DNA from 3 places in the Massilia sp. Se16.2.3 genome. Region 1 is predicted to be linked to each of the others. Evidence: predicted binding sites of a transcription regulator. Region 1 holds the regulator's gene; each other region holds the start of a gene.
The links. The regulator FNR, encoded in region 1, switches genes on or off when oxygen is low (the NO sensors DNR and NnrR bind a similar motif). The targets are predictions, from matches to a motif close to TTGATNNNNATCAA.
Positions count from the first base shown of each region.

Region 2: G4G31_RS09365 (carbohydrate kinase) is a predicted target of FNR. The motif match lies at 3,568-3,581, and genes of this name have one in related genera.
Region 3: G4G31_RS14670 (agglutinin biogenesis protein MshI) is a predicted target of FNR. The motif match lies at 1,974-1,987, and genes of this name have one in related genera.

Region 1 covers NZ_CP050451.1:4,136,567-4,141,455, forward strand. Annotated here, with positions in the region: gene cydB (cytochrome d ubiquinol oxidase subunit II) at 1-973, opposite strand, end outside; gene G4G31_RS18865 (cytochrome ubiquinol oxidase subunit I) at 975-2,411, opposite strand; gene fnr (fumarate/nitrate reduction transcriptional regulator Fnr) at 2,566-3,333, shown strand; gene G4G31_RS18875 (VOC family protein) at 3,654-4,082, opposite strand; gene G4G31_RS18880 (DUF885 family protein) at 4,393-4,889, opposite strand, start outside.
Region 2 covers NZ_CP050451.1:2,019,947-2,024,835, forward strand. Annotated here, with positions in the region: gene pcp (pyroglutamyl-peptidase I) at 1-340, shown strand, start outside; gene G4G31_RS09355 (LysR family transcriptional regulator) at 585-1,487, opposite strand; gene G4G31_RS09360 (pseudouridine-5'-phosphate glycosidase) at 1,497-2,411, opposite strand; gene G4G31_RS09365 (carbohydrate kinase) at 2,432-3,523, opposite strand; gene xapA (xanthosine phosphorylase) at 3,854-4,696, shown strand; gene G4G31_RS09375 (phosphopentomutase) at 4,716-4,889, shown strand, end outside.
Region 3 covers NZ_CP050451.1:3,205,344-3,210,232, reverse strand. Annotated here, with positions in the region: gene gspM (type II secretion system protein GspM) at 1-340, opposite strand, end outside; gene G4G31_RS14675 (PilN domain-containing protein) at 337-984, opposite strand; gene G4G31_RS14670 (agglutinin biogenesis protein MshI) at 981-1,841, opposite strand; gene G4G31_RS14665 (DUF11 domain-containing protein) at 2,080-4,889, opposite strand, start outside.

The DNA.
Region 1 (4,889 bases):
GAAATACCCAGTACGACCAGACCGTGTACATCAGGATGACGGGCAGGATGAAGAGCGTGCCGACCAGGGCGAACCCCTGGCTGGCCGGTGGCGAGGCCGCTTCCCAGATGGTGATGGCGGGCGGCACGATGTGCGGCCAGATGCTGATCGCCATGCCGGTATAGCCGAGGAAGACCAGCGCCAGCGCCGCCACGAAAGGCCAGCGGTGCGGGTCGCGCCCCAGCGAGCGCAGCAGGATGGCGATGAAGAGCAGCACCAGCACCGGCACCGGTGCCAGGAACAGGATGTTGGGGAAGGTGAACCAGCGGTCGGCCACCGCCGGGTCGCGCAGCGGGGTCCAGATGCTGACCACCACGATGGCGCCCAGCAGCATCAGGGCGAAGGGGCGCGCCACCTTCACCATACGTTTGTGCAGCGCGCCCTCGGTCTTCATGATCAGCCAGGTGCTGCCCAGCAGCGTGTAGGCGATCATCACGCCAAAGCCGGCCAGCAGCGGGAAGGGCGCGATCCAGTCGAGCACGCCGCCGGCATAGCTGCGTCCGGACACTTTGACGCCGTCGAGGAAAGCGCCGAGCGACACGCCCTGGAAAAAGGCGGCCGTCACCGAGCCGCCGATGAAGGCCTTGTCCCAGAAGTGGCGCCCGGCTTCCTTTGCCTTGAAGCGGAATTCGAAGGCCACCCCGCGAAACACCAGGCCGACCAGCATGAAGATCAGGGGCAGGTAGAGCCCGGACAGGATGATCGAATACGCCACCGGAAAGGCCGCCAGCAGCCCTTCCCCGCCCAGCACCAGCCAGGTCTCGTTGCCGTCCCAGACCGGCGCGACCGTGTTCATCATGGTGTCGCGGTCGCGCTTGTCCTTGGCAAACGGAAACAGCATGCCGATGCCGAGGTCGAAGCCGTCGAGCAGCACGTACATGAAGACGGCGAAATAGATGATGATGGCCCAGATGACCGAGGTGTCGATGCCCATGTCATCCTCCTTTCGCGTCGTCGCCGGCGTCGTCGTGGTTGGCGACGTCCGCCGCCGAGAGCGGACGCATCGGCGTGCGTACCTCCCCCGGACCACCATCAAGCGCGCGGTGCAGCTCGAATTTCTGCGGCCCCTTGCGCATCATGCGCAGCACGTAGGCGGTGCCGGCCCCGAAGACGACGAGGTAGGCCGCCACGAACAGGCCGAGCGTGAGCGCCAGCGCCGGCGCCCCGTGCTTCGATACGGCGTCGCTCGTCCTCAGCACGCCGTAGACGACCCAGGGCTGGCGCCCCACCTCGGTGGTGATCCAGCCGGCCAGGATGGCGACCAGGCCGGCCGGCCCCATGATCAGCGCGGCGCGGAGAAAAACGCGCGAGGTGAAAAGGCGCCCGCCGCGGCGCATGAAGAGGCTCCACAACCCGAGCCCGATCATCAGCAGGCCCAGGCCCACCATCGTGCGGAAGCTCCAGAACACGATCAGGGAATTCGGCCGGTCTTCCTTGCGAAATTCCTTCAGGCCTGGAAACTGGCCCGCCCAGCTGTGGGTGAGGATGACGCTGCCCAGGTGCGGCACTTCGACCGAGAAATGGGTCTTTTCCTCTTCCATGTCGGGAATGCCGAAGAGTTTGAGCGGCACGGCCTCGCCCGGGGTGTTTTCCCAATGTCCTTCCATCGCCGCCAGCTTGGCCGGCTGGTGCTTTGCCGTGTTCAGTCCGTGGAAATCGCCGATGACGGCCTGGATGGGCGCGACAATCAACACCATCCACATCGCCATCGACAGCATCTTGCGCACCGCCGGGTTGTCCCTTTTGTGCAGCAGTTGCCAGGCGCCGACGGCGCCGACGATCAGCGCGGTGGTGAGGTAGGCTGCCACCACCATGTGCAGCAGCCGGTAGGGGAAAGAGGGATTGAAGACGATCGCCAGCCAGTCGGTCGGGACCATCCGCCCGCCTTCGATGGCATAGCCACGGGGAGTCTGCATCCAGCTGTTGGCGGCCAGGATCCAGGTGGCCGAGATCAGCGTGCCGGCCGCCACCATGCAGGTGGCCACCAGGTGCAGGGCCGGACCGACCCGGTTCCAGCCGAACAGCATCACGCCCAGGAATCCGGCCTCCAGGAAGAAGGCGGTCAGCACTTCGTAGGCCAGCACCGGCCCCATGATGGAACCGGCGAACTCGGACATGTAACTCCAGTTGGTGCCGATCTGGTAGGCCATCACGATGCCCGAGACCACGCCCATGCCGAACATGACGGCGAAGATCTTCAGCCAGAAGTGGTACAGGTCGACGAAGACCTGGCGCTTGGTGCGCAGCCAGGACAGTTCCAGCACGGCCAGGTAGCTTGCCAGGCCGATGGTGACTGCCGGGAACAGAATGTGGAAGGACATCGTGAAGGCGAACTGGATGCGTGCCAGCACCAACGCCGATAGGCCGAACATGGGCGCTCCTGTTGTCTGCGGTGTCCAGAATCTAGCATGGGCAGCGTTGCGCACGATTGAGCGCCCCGCCCTCCGCCGGGGCGGCGCACACGCATGAGTGCACGGACGACGGACGGGACTATAATTCCCGTATTGACCGCGACCCCGTTGACCGATGACCCAGGAACCTTCTTCCGCTCCACTGTTGCCCATCAGCCTAGGCGCGCTGAAGGCGAGCTGCAGCGCCTGCAGCATGCACCAGTTGTGCCTGCCCATGGGCCTGGACAACATGGACATCGACCGCCTCGACAAGATCATCGGCGCGCGCCGGCGTCTGTCGCGCGACGAGCGCCTGTACGCGATGGGCGACCCGTTCCGTAACCTGTACGCGGTGCGCTTCGGCCACTTCAAGACCTACCAGATCAACGCGGCCGGCGAGCAGCAGATCACGGGCTTCCAGATGGCGGGCGAGCTGCTCGGCATGGATGCCATCAGCGGCGAGCGCCACCACTGCGACGCGGTCGCGCTCGAGGACAGCGAAGTGTGCGAGATTCCGTTCTCGCGGCTGGAGGAACTGTTCGGCCAGGTGCCAGCGCTGCTGCGTCACTTCCACCGCATCATGAGCCAGGAAATCACACGCGAACAGAACGTCATGCTGCTGCTCGGAAACATGCGGGCCGAACAGCGCTTCGCCGTGTTCCTGGTGAATCTGTCGGCACGCTACGCCGCGCGCGGCTATTCGCCCACCAGCTTTGCATTGCGCATGTCGCGCGAGGACATCGGCAACTACCTTGGGCTCACCATCGAAAGCGTCAGCCGGCTGCTGTCGCGCTTCAGGAAGCAGGGCTGGATCGCCGTCGACAAGCGCGAAGTCATCCTGCTCGAGCCGGCCAGGCTGCGCGCCATTGCCGCGGGCACGGAGCAGTGCAGCCCGATGGCCTGAGGCCATCGGGCGCAGGGTGCGCGGCCTCGCCGCCCACGCGTTCAACGCACGTTGGTCGGTCGCATCGCTGGGCTGCAAGGACCTGTTGAACGCTTGATCGTGCGGGCGGTGTGCTGACGTGCGTAGCCGGGTGCCGCGTGCGTACCGCGTGGGCACAGGATGCCCACCCTACGATTGCAGGCGCTGCGACGGCGTTGTCGAAGCCGGCCGGTCGACCGTAGGGTGGGCACTCCGTGCCCACGCGGCAAGCTGCGCCGAACATCGCCACGGGCGGCGGCTGCTTCCCGGTTCCCCAAGCGGAGGGAGGCGGCTCCGCAAAGTCAGAACCTGACCACCACCGAAGCCGCGCTGCGTTCTGCCTCCCCGTGGTACACCGCCTCGATGTTGTTGCCATCCGGGTCGAGCACGAATGCCGCGTAATAGCCCGGGTGATACGGCCGCTCGCCCGGCGCGCCATTGTCCTGCCCTCCCGCACGCAAGGCGGCGGCATGAAAAGCATCGACGGTCGCCCGGCTGGCTGCCTGGAAGGCCAGGTGATGGCGGCCGGTCAGCCTTCCCTGCGCCGCCCGGCTGCTGGCCGTCGAGACGAACAGCTCGTCGGCCCAGAAGTAATCCTCGCCGGCGCCGCCGATGGGCAACTGCAGAACCTCGAAGATGGCTGAATAGAAGGTGCGGGATGCCGCCAGATCGCGGACCACGAGCTGGATGTGGTCGATCAGTCGGCCGCGGTGCAGTTCCTGGGTTTCCATGAGGCGCTCCTGGGGAAGTGGTCACGGTAGTGCTGCGGCGATTATGCCGCAAGCGGGGCGCCGGGTGCATCTGTTGTCGTGCCGGCGCAATGGACGGCACATCCATGTAGGGTGGGCACCCGTGCCCACGCGGGACGTAGGTGTGCACCAACCGGTAGCGGGACGCTCGCACCGCGTGGGCTCGGGGCGCCCACCCTCGGTTCGGCCGCGCCGCAGATGATCACGCGGGCGTTGGACGCGTGGACGGGGGCTCCGTCCACCCTCGGTTTGGCGCTTTACTCCCGGCAACGTACGGACATGCGCGCTGCGCTCACGCCTTCGCTTTTTCCTTCGCGATCCACCCGTCCACCAGCTGGCCGAGCACGTCCAGCGGCACCGAACCAGCGCCGAGCACCATGTCGTGGAAGGCCGGCAGCGAAAACTTGCTGCCCAGTTCCGCCTTCGCCTTTTCGCGCAGTTCGACGATGCGCAGCATGCCGATCATGTAGGCCGTGGCCTGACCAGGCCAGGCGACGTAGCGGTCGACTTCCTCGACGTTGATGCCGTAGTCGACGGCCTGCTGGCGCGTCCACCCCTTGGTGTGCAGGCCGGTGTCGACCACCAGCCGGCGCGCGCGGAACAGCTCGGAGCCGAGCGCGCCCAGCAGGCCCGGCACGTCGTCCTTGTACCAGCCCTGCTCCACCGCCAGCCGCTCGGTGTACAGCGCCCAGCCTTCGCTGTGGGCGCTGCCGCCGCTAAAGATGCGGGCGCTGCGGTATTTCGGGATCCCCTGCAATTCCTGCTGGATCGCCAGCTGGAAGTGGTGGC
Region 2 (4,889 bases), 2.1 Mb from region 1:
CGCGCCGATCGTCGCCGGCGGACCGGCCGCCTACTTCGCGACGCTGCCGGTGAAAGCCATCGTTGCCGCCATGCGCGAGCGCGATTTGCGCGCATCGGTGTCGCAGACGGCCGGCACTTTCGTGTGCAATCACGTGTTCTATGGCTTGATGGACCATGTCGACGGCAGCGCGATCCAGGGCGGGTTCATCCACGTGCCTTACCTGCCCGAGCAGGCCGCAGCGTTCCCGGGCGCGCCATCGATGGCCCTGGCCGACATCGTCGAGGGATTAAGGGTGGCAGTGGAAGTCGCCGTGCGGGGTGGCGGTGAACAGGCTCAGGTGGAAGGCGCGACCCACTAATGTAGGGTGGGTGCGGCCGGCGAGGCTCCGCCCACGCGGTACGGCGGTCAATTTGCGATTGCGTTTGCAAATAGACCTTCCCCATGCGTCACGGGGTGTGACCAACAGCGCCGCCGATCAAGCGATGATACCGCGTGGGCGGAGCCTCGCCGGCCGCACCCACCCTACGAACCCGTTGAACGGGCGGGCGGCGCACGTGCCGCCATTGCGCATCGTGCCGGATGCAGCCGCCCGCCCTACGAATTCAATCCCCGTCCGGCTTCACGATCTTCAAAAACGCCCGCACCACCGGCGCATCGTCCTGCCCCGGATACGTGATGTACAGATTCGCCGACGGCGGATTCGTCCGGATCGGCACGAACACCACGCCCGGCCAGCCGATGCGGCTGGTCGTCTCCGGCAGCAACGCCACGCCCAGGCCGGCCCCCACCATCGCCAGCAGCGTTTGCGGTTCTGCCGCTTCCTGGAAGATGGTCGGCTGGAAGCCGGCGGCGATGCAGCAGCCGATCAGGTAGCGCGGCTCGGCGGACTGGTTCAGGTGCAGCGTCAGCATCGGTTCGCTGGCGATGTCGAGCAGCTCGATCGCCTCGCGCTGCGCCAGCGGATGGTGCTTGTGCACGGCCACGCACACGTTCTCGCGGAAGCACAGTTCCTGGTGCAGGCCGGCAGCCTTCAGGGATTCGTCGTCGAGGCGCGGCTCGCGCCAGAAGCCGACATCGATCTGCTTCGACCGCAGCGCCTCGAACTGCTCGTCGGGACCGAGTTCGTGGATGGTCCAGGTCACGCGCGGGAACTCGGACTGGAAGCGCTCGAGCAGGCTCGGGATCGGGCCCCACATCGCCGAGCCGACGATGCCCACGCGCAGGCGCCCGACTTCGCCGCGGTCGATCTGGCGGATGGTGTCGATCGTCATGCGCATGCGCCCCAGCAGGTCCGATGCCTCCGCCATCAGCGCCTTGCCCGCCACCGTCAGCTCGAAGCTGCGCGTGGTGCGCGCGAACAGGCGCACGCCGAGTTCCGACTCGAGCTTCATGATCTGCTGCGACAGGGGAGGCTGCGAAATGTGCAGGCGTTCGGCGGCGCGGCTGAAGCTCTTTTCCTCGGCCACGGCCAGGAAGTACTTCAACTGTTTCAGGTCGATCGACATGGCGGCGGATCAGGCGTTCGGGTTCAGGGCCACGGCCAGGCGCGCACCGATCAATGCGTTGTGTTCGACCAGGGCGATGTTGGTCGCCAGGCTGCGCCCTTCGGTGAGTTCCTTGATGCGTGCCAGCAGGAAGGGCGTCACCTTCTTGCCGGCGACACCCTGCTGCGCCGCCTCGCCCAGCGCCTGTTCGGTGATGCGGTCGATCTCTTCCTTCGGCATGGCCGCTGCTTCCGGCACCGGATTGCTGACCACCACGCCACCATCCAAACCCAGTTGCCACTTGGTGCGGATGAAGCGTGCCTGGTCTTCGGCGCTGTCGAGCTGGAAGTCGGCCTTGAAGCCCGATTCGCGCGTGAAGAAGGCGGGGAAGCCGGGCTGGCCGACGCTCAGCACCGGTACGCCATGGGTTTCCAGGTATTCGAGGGTCAGGCCGATGTCCAGGATCGATTTCACGCCGGCGCAGACCACCGCAACACTCGTCCGGGCCAGTTCCTGCAGGTCGGCTGAAATATCAAAACTGGTCTCGGCGCCGCGGTGCACGCCGCCGATGCCGCCGGTAACAAACACCTCGATGCCAGCCAGCCGGGCGCAGATCATCGTGGCGGCCACGGTGGTGGCGCCCAGCAGGCGCTGCGACAGCACATAGGCCAGGTCGCGCCGGCTCACTTTCAATGCATCCGGGGCGGTGCCGAGGGTCTCGAGCTGCTCGTCGGAGAGACCGATGCAGATCTTGCCGTCCATGATGGCGATCGTCGCGGGCACGGCGCCGGCGTCGCGGATGATCTGTTCGACCTTGCGCGCGGTCTGCACGTTCTGCGGGTAAGGCATGCCGTGCGAGATGATGGTCGACTCGAGGGCGACGACGGGCTTGCCGGCATTGCGGGCGGCGGCGACTTCAGGAGAAAACTGCAGGTAGGCTTGCATGGTGGTCCAGGATCCAATAATCAGTTGAGGGCGCCGAAGGTTTCCGGCGCCAGTTGCGGGCAGACGGTCTGGCGGCATTCGATCGTCATGGCCGACAGTTGCAGGCCGCGGCGGCAGGCCAGGGCCAGGTCGCTGCCGCCGCTGTGCAGCGACAGCACGACCGCGGCGGCAAAGGCGTCGCCGGCACCGGTGACGTCCACCACTTGCGCCGGCGGCGCTTGCAGGCGTTCGACGGCGCCGCCGCTGGTAAAGAGCACGCCGCGCGCGCCCAGCGTCACCACCACGTCCTCGGCGCCTTGCGCCTGCACTTCGCGGCAGGCCGCCGCCAGTTCGGCTTCGCCAGGCAGGTCGCGGCCCACGCGCGTGGCCAGTTCGCCTTCGTTCAGGATGAGGAGGCGCACCCCGGCAAGGGACTTCGGCAACCGGTTCATCTTCGGTTCCGACACCGCTACCAGCACCACCGAGATGCTGTCGCGCGCGGCGTCGCGCTGCAGGGTGGCGATGGCATCCATCGTCAGGTTCAGGTCGGCCACGATCAGCGAAGCGCCGGCGCGCTGCTGCTGGCGCATGTCGAGGAAGGCGGGCGTGATGCGGTCGTACAGCGCCATGTCGGCCAGGGCGACGAGCATCTGGCCTTCGCCGTCGAGCACCGCCGTGTAGGTGCCGCTGCCGGCGTCGTCGAGTTTCAGGGTGCCGCGGGTATCGATGCCGACGCTTTCGGCATGGGCGAGCAGGGCGCGTCCGGAGGAATCGTTGCCGACCGCCGTGATCAGCGACACCGGCGCGCCCATCCGCGCCAGGTTCTCGGCGATGTTGCGCGCCACCCCGCCGAAGGACTCGACCCCGCTGGCCGGATTGGAAGTGCCCATTACCAGCGTGCCGTTTGCGCGCAGCTTGCGGTCGAGATTGGCTGCGCCCACGCACAGGATGGGCCGATGGTCGGGCAGTACGTAGGCACGTCCCAGCAGGCGGCGTTCGCGCACCAGCGTGGCAATGTAGCCGGCCACGGCGGAACGCGACAAGCCGAGCTCGGCGGCGAGATCCTGTTGCGAGATGAAGGGGTTCGCACGGATCAGCTCGTACAACTGTTCTTTTTTCGAGAGTTCAGTCACGGTCGGGACCATTCAACAAATGTTTGTCAATGCTAGACAAATGTTTGATCCGCGTCAACGAATATCAACCCATCTTGTCGGCTTCACCAGATTGTAGCGATATGCCAACGGGCTGCGTCGCCTATCTCAGCCTATTTATTTGTCTGTCGTATAAATGAGCAAGAGAAATGGTATTTGCCATACATATCCGCGATAATGCATAGTTAGAATAATTTTTGGCTACGCAGCGCCCGGTGATCTCAGCACGCGGCACCTGGCCGTCTCCCCGCAAGACCGCACGCTAGCCGCACGACAAGCCTCCCCATTTCAGATTCGACAGAAGGAAAACTCATGTCCAGCAATACCCCATTCGAAGCCGCCGACGTCATCCGCGCCCGCAAACCCGGGTTTGAGCCACGTGTGGCGATGATCCTCGGTTCCGGTCTCGGCGTGTTGGCCGAACAGATGACGGACGCGGTCTCGATCAGCTATGCCGACCTGCCGGGCTTCCCGATCAGCACCGTGCATGGCCACGCGGGCGAGCTGGTGCTGGGCACCCTGGCTGGCGTGCCGGTCGTCTGCATGAAGGGCCGCGGCCACTTCTACGAAGGCTATGGCGCCCATGTCATGACCTCGGCCGTACGCACCTTCAAGCTGCTCGGCTGCGAGATGCTGCTGGTGACGAATGCCGCCGGTTCGCTGCGCCCTGAAGTCGATGCAGGCAGCGTCGTCGTCCTGACCGACCACATCAACCTGCTGCCGGGCAGCCCGATGGCCGGCCCGAACGACGACCGCTTCGGCCCGCGCTTCTTCAGCATGGCCAACGCCTATGATGCCGAGCTGCGCAACCTCGTCAAGGAAACCGCCGCCGCCAAGTCGATCACGCTGCATGAAGGCGTGTACCTCGCCGCACCTGGCCCGAACTTCGAGACCGCCGCCGAAATCCGCGCCTTCCGCACGCTTGGCGCCGATGTCGTCGGCATGTCGGTGGTGCCGGAAGTGATCTCGGCGCGCCACTGCGGCCTGAAGGTCGTCGGTGTGTCGGCAATCACCAACCTGGCCGAAGGCCTGACCCCGTTCCCGCTGTCGCACGAGCAGACCCTGAAGTACGCGGCCGTCGCCGCCAAGGACCTGGTCGCCCTGATCCATTCCTTCACCGAGCGCCTGGGTTCGATCCCGCGCGCAGCAGCTTAAACACCTGTCGAGGACTTCCATGTCACGCGCATTCATTCTCCTGCTTGACTCCTTCGGCCTGGGCGCGCTGCCCGACGCCGACAAATACGGCGACACGGGCGCCAACACTTTCGGCCACATCGCCGAGTGGGCCGCGAAAGAGGGTAAGCCGATGTCGCTGCCGAACCTGGAGCGCCTCGGCCTGGCTGCCGCC
Region 3 (4,889 bases), 930 kb from region 1:
TGCGCTCGGGCGCCACCAGGCCGTTCTGCATCGCGCGCAGGGCCTCGGCCAGCGCGATCGTCTGGGCGCGCACGGTGGCGATGCGGGTGCGCGTGGGCGCGTCCGGGTCGACCTGGGCCGCTTCGATCTTCTGGCGGATCTCGTTGTCGATGCCTTCGATGTTGTTCTGCTGCTGGACGATCTGACCGCGCAGCTGTTCCTGCCTGGCGAACATGGGTTTCAGGCCGAAGAAATACATCAGGAAGACGACACTGGCGGCCACCGCCGCGAACAGCAGCACGCGTTCGCGCAGCGTCAGCGCGTCGATGCGCGCGCCCAGGGCAATCAGGCGTTCTTTCATGGCTTGGGCGCCTCCGGGGTCGACTGCAGGCTGAACTCGACGTACGGTGCCGGCACGCTGGTAACGGCGCCGCTGGCGTCGCTGCGGGAAGTAGGCGCGCCCTGCACGATCTGCAGGCTGCCGAAGGCCTTGCCCCGCAGGACGGGTTCACGCGTCAGGCGGTTCAGGTAGCCCGGGACGCGCTCGGGGTCGAGGGCGCGGCCGCGCACGCCGATGTCGATGCCCGCGCCATTGATCTGTACCGAGCTCAGCCACAGGCCATCGACGTGCTGGCGTGCCAGTGCGCGGAAGTATTCGGCATAGCCCCGGGTATTGCCCAGCTCGCCGCGTTCGAGCACACCCGAGACCTGGCGCAGCGCGGCCAGCTGGCCTTCGGCTTCCGCCAGTTCGGCGTCGACGGCCGGGTTCTTCTGGCGCGGCGGGAATTCCGCCGTCACGCTCGCGAGGCGCGCCTTGCGCCCTTCGAGCAGGGCCGCGCCGACGTCGGCTTCCTTCTGCATGTTCGTCACGCGCCAGTTACCGTAGGCGTTGAGACCCGCGGTGCCGACGAACAGCACGGCGAGCGCCAGCGCCATCGTACGCGCCGAAAAGATCTTCTTCTGCTGCAGGAAGATCGGATTGAACAGGTTGATCTGCTGGGTCACAGCACCGTCTCCTCGTGGCGCAGGGCCGCGCCGAGCGGCACCAGGAAGCGTTGTTGCAGCCCCACGTCCGCCAGTTCCGGCGCGCGCGCGAAATCGAACACGGTGGCCAGGTCGAGCGTCTCGACCGGGGTGTACAGGTTGCTGGACAAGTATTCGTCGAGCCCGGTGATCGGCGACGGCGCCAGCACGAGTTTCGCCACGCTGATGAAGGAATACTGGCGCTCGAAGTTGTCGAGCGAGCGCTGCAGTTCCAGCGTGACGCGGTCGAAGGAGGCGTTCTTGCGGTCGTGGTCCTCGTCGAGCAGCTGGGCCAGCGCGATGTCGATACGGCGGGCCAGGTACAGTTCGCCCCGGTACGACACCGTCAGCAGGCCGCCGTCCTCGCCGAACGACAGCATGGCGACGCCGCGCCCGGCCGGTTCGACCAGCGCCGAGATATTGCGCTGGGCCATTTCAGGAATGTCGATGACGGACAGGTCGACCTTGGCGGCCGAAAACAGCTTCTGGCGCGCGCCGATCACGCTGTTGCGCGCGGCAACGGCGAACATCGAATGCTGGGCACGCACGGCGGCGTTGGCGTCGACCGGCAGGTCTGCCACGTCGATGGTCGCGTCGTCCACGTGGAAGTCGAGCAGGTCCTTCAGGCGCCAGCGCACCGCGGTTTTCAATTCGTCGACGGCCACGTTGGGGGCGTCGACGAGCAGGATCTGGTATTCGCCGGGCGAGAGCACGGTGATCGCGCGGTAGGCATGGGCATGCAGGTCGCGTCCGGCCTTTTCCAGCAGCTCGGCATGGTCGGTGCCGGCATAGAACACGGCCTGGCGCACCTGGGGCCGGACGTCCGGCGCGGTCTGCATGCTCACGGCGGAAAGACCATCGCGCTGCAGCGCGATCGCGAGCCACCCTTCTCTTTTCTTGGCTTTTCTGAAAAAATGCATGCGGACCGTATCGAGATTTCCGTGGGGTGACAGGAATGTGCACCGTAGCGCTTGATTATATTCAAGCTCACGCAAAAACGGACGAATAAATCCTGTCGGCAACAAAAAATACCGGATTTGCTGGATTAAGTGATGCTTAGAGGCATCAAATGCTGACTCAGTACACTTCGCGCATGTAGATCACAGGGCTGCGGTAGCGGCCGAAGGTGACGCGGCCGTTGGTGCTCGGCAGCCAGCTGCGCAGCTTGAACTGCACGCTGACCTGGCCATCGCGGCTGCGGCCGCTTGTCAGCTTGCCGGTCCGCTTCAGCCAGAGGGTGCCTTTACCCTGCGTGAGGTCGACCGGCTTGCCGTCGCCTGCAAGCACGTCGAGGCAGTTGTTCGGCCTGGACGCCGCGCTGGCCAGGCCATAGGTGCAGTCGATAAAGCTTGCGGTGTTGCTGTTCATGGCGCTCCCGGTCGGGTCCACGAAGCCGGGGTGGGCACGCCAGGTGCTGCCGTCCCAATATTCGACCTGGACCGCCAGCGGCGTCGGCAGGATATCGGTGCCGAGCGCGTTCGCGACTCTGGTACGGCCGTTGAGGACGTTGATGCCGCCCTCGCTCACCGCTTCAGGCGCACGCATGGACTTGATCTGTACCCTGGCACTGGTGCCCGTTCCGGTCAGGCGTACCTCGTCGGAGTTGGCGCGCAGGAACACCAGGCTCGGCGCGGTCCAGATGGTGGTCCGCGCATCTCCGGCCGTGTAGGGCTTGTCGAGTGCATAGGTCAAGGTGCCGGCGATCTCGCCATAGGAAACAAGCTTGGTGTTCGGGTCAGTCATCTTCAGCGGGGCGAACGAGGTCGCGGACGCGAAGTTCTTCGGCAGTACTGCGCCGCCCGAGGCCGCCACGGCCGTGAGGGTCACCGGCTTGTACCAGTCGCCAACGAAGTTCTTGACCGGGTCGCCATCCACGTTCTGCGCATAGACTTCGCCCCTGAAGTCCTGTCCCGCGTACACTGCCGGCATCGGCGCCTCGCTGTTCCAGTCGAACAGGCATTTCTTTTCCGTCGAAGTATTGCCGTCGTCGAGAGGACAGGCGAAAGGACCGAACAGATTCGTCGTGTAGTAGGCTGGATAGAAGCGGCCGACCGTCCGCTCGGCCGTAGGCCCGATATCGCCGACACCGAGATAATTGTCCAGCTTGGCAATGAAATTCGTGATGCCGACTTCGGTCCAGGCCTGGCTCATCACCGCCGACCCGCCGCCGCATTGAGTGATATCGCTCTCGCGCACCTCGCCGGCGCTGGGCTGGAAGGTCGTTGCGGTGTCGAGCTTGTTCTGCTGGACGCTCGCGAGCGTCGGCGCGAGCTTGCAGGTGGTGTCCGCGTTGCGCTTTTCGTTGCCGAAGTTCGGTGCCCACGGGTTCGCATCCTTCTCGGTCTTACCGTAGAGCAGCACACCAATCTCGACCGACAAGGGTTCGCCGGCCATGGCGAAGCCGGGATCGGTTGGCGCATGGTCGACCGGGTCTTCCACGCCGTCGCTCTCGCGTCGAATGCTCCGGAAGCCCAGCTTCCACGGACGCGAGACGAAGCTGGCCGAGGCCGTTTTTGTCCCTTGCAACAGGTTCAGTTGCACCGAACCGACATCGTCATAGGTGAAGCTGAAGGGAACCGATGCCACGTTCATCGGGAAGTTGACCTGGACGTCGGACGACCAGTCGGTCGCGCTGCCCGTCGCCGGCATTTGGCCATTGGATGTGCACCGCGGTAACAGGGTGCCCGCATAGCTGGCTCGTACACCGGCATTCGCGACCGGTTCGATGCAGCTCAGCGAAAATTTCATCGTCACCGGCGTCGCAACGGTCTTGCTCTGCGCGACGGCACGGTTGGCGGTATCGACGGCCGTCACGTAGATCGGCTGGGACGTCAGCGGTGTTTCGCCCGCGATGCGCGGCCCGGCATAGATGGAGCACGGTCCACTGTCCGTAGCCGCACCGATCGCCGACCCGATCGGACAAACGCCCTTCGTGAACACATACGCCGCGGCCGGTGTCGATGGGGGCGGCGGCGCCGCCTTGGCGACAATCGTGTGCGTGGCGCTGTTGTTGGCGGGCTTGTCGTCGTCCGCACCGCCGACGGTCACCTTGGTCGTCTTTTCGCCCGTGGAGGTCACGGCCGTCGTCAGTGTCAGTTCAGAGGAACTGCTTCCCGGCGCCACCGCCCCTGTATAGGTGCAGATCACGGTCTGGCCGGTGCTCGTCTGCGCGCCGGCCGAGCAGGACCAGTTGGTGCCGCTGGCGCTGGTGTAGCTGACGCCGACCGGCAACACGGTGGTGGCGGTCAGCGGTCCCGGCGCCGTGTACGGCCCGTTGTTCGACAGGACGATCTTGTAGTTCGCCGGCACCGTCACCTGCAGCTCCGTCGGGCCGGTCAGTGCCACCGTCATGTCCGATACCGGCAAGGTCGGCACCAGCAGCACCTCCGCGCCCAGCAGCACCAGGTCCTGCCCAGTCTGGTAAGAGGTGTCGACCACGGCGTCGTAGCCGGCCCAGATGGTCACGGTCGTGTCGTAGGCGTCGAAGTCCACGCCGTAGGAATTATTGTCGCCGTTGATGTTGCTGCGCGAGTTGAACTGGTTGCCGGCCGGGTTCATCGAATCGGTCAGCTCGGTGCCTTCGAACAGCAGACGCTCGCCGCCTCCGGACAGGGTGGTGTCGCCTTCCCAGGTGATGTGGCCGACGCGCGCCTTTTCCTTGACCGCGATCGCCGGCGAGGCCCAGCGGAAGTTCGATGCCGACACGTTCACGGTGCTGTTCTGGACGTAGCGGAAGCCTTCGTACAGGTTCAGCACGCGTTCCGGCTCGAGCGGGTGCGAATACACGACCAGCAGCGAAAAACCGCCCAGCACCGCCTGCGAGCCGCACCACGGATCGCCGTTGGACACCGACAAGCCCGAAAAGGAGTAAGTGCCGCTGCCCTTGG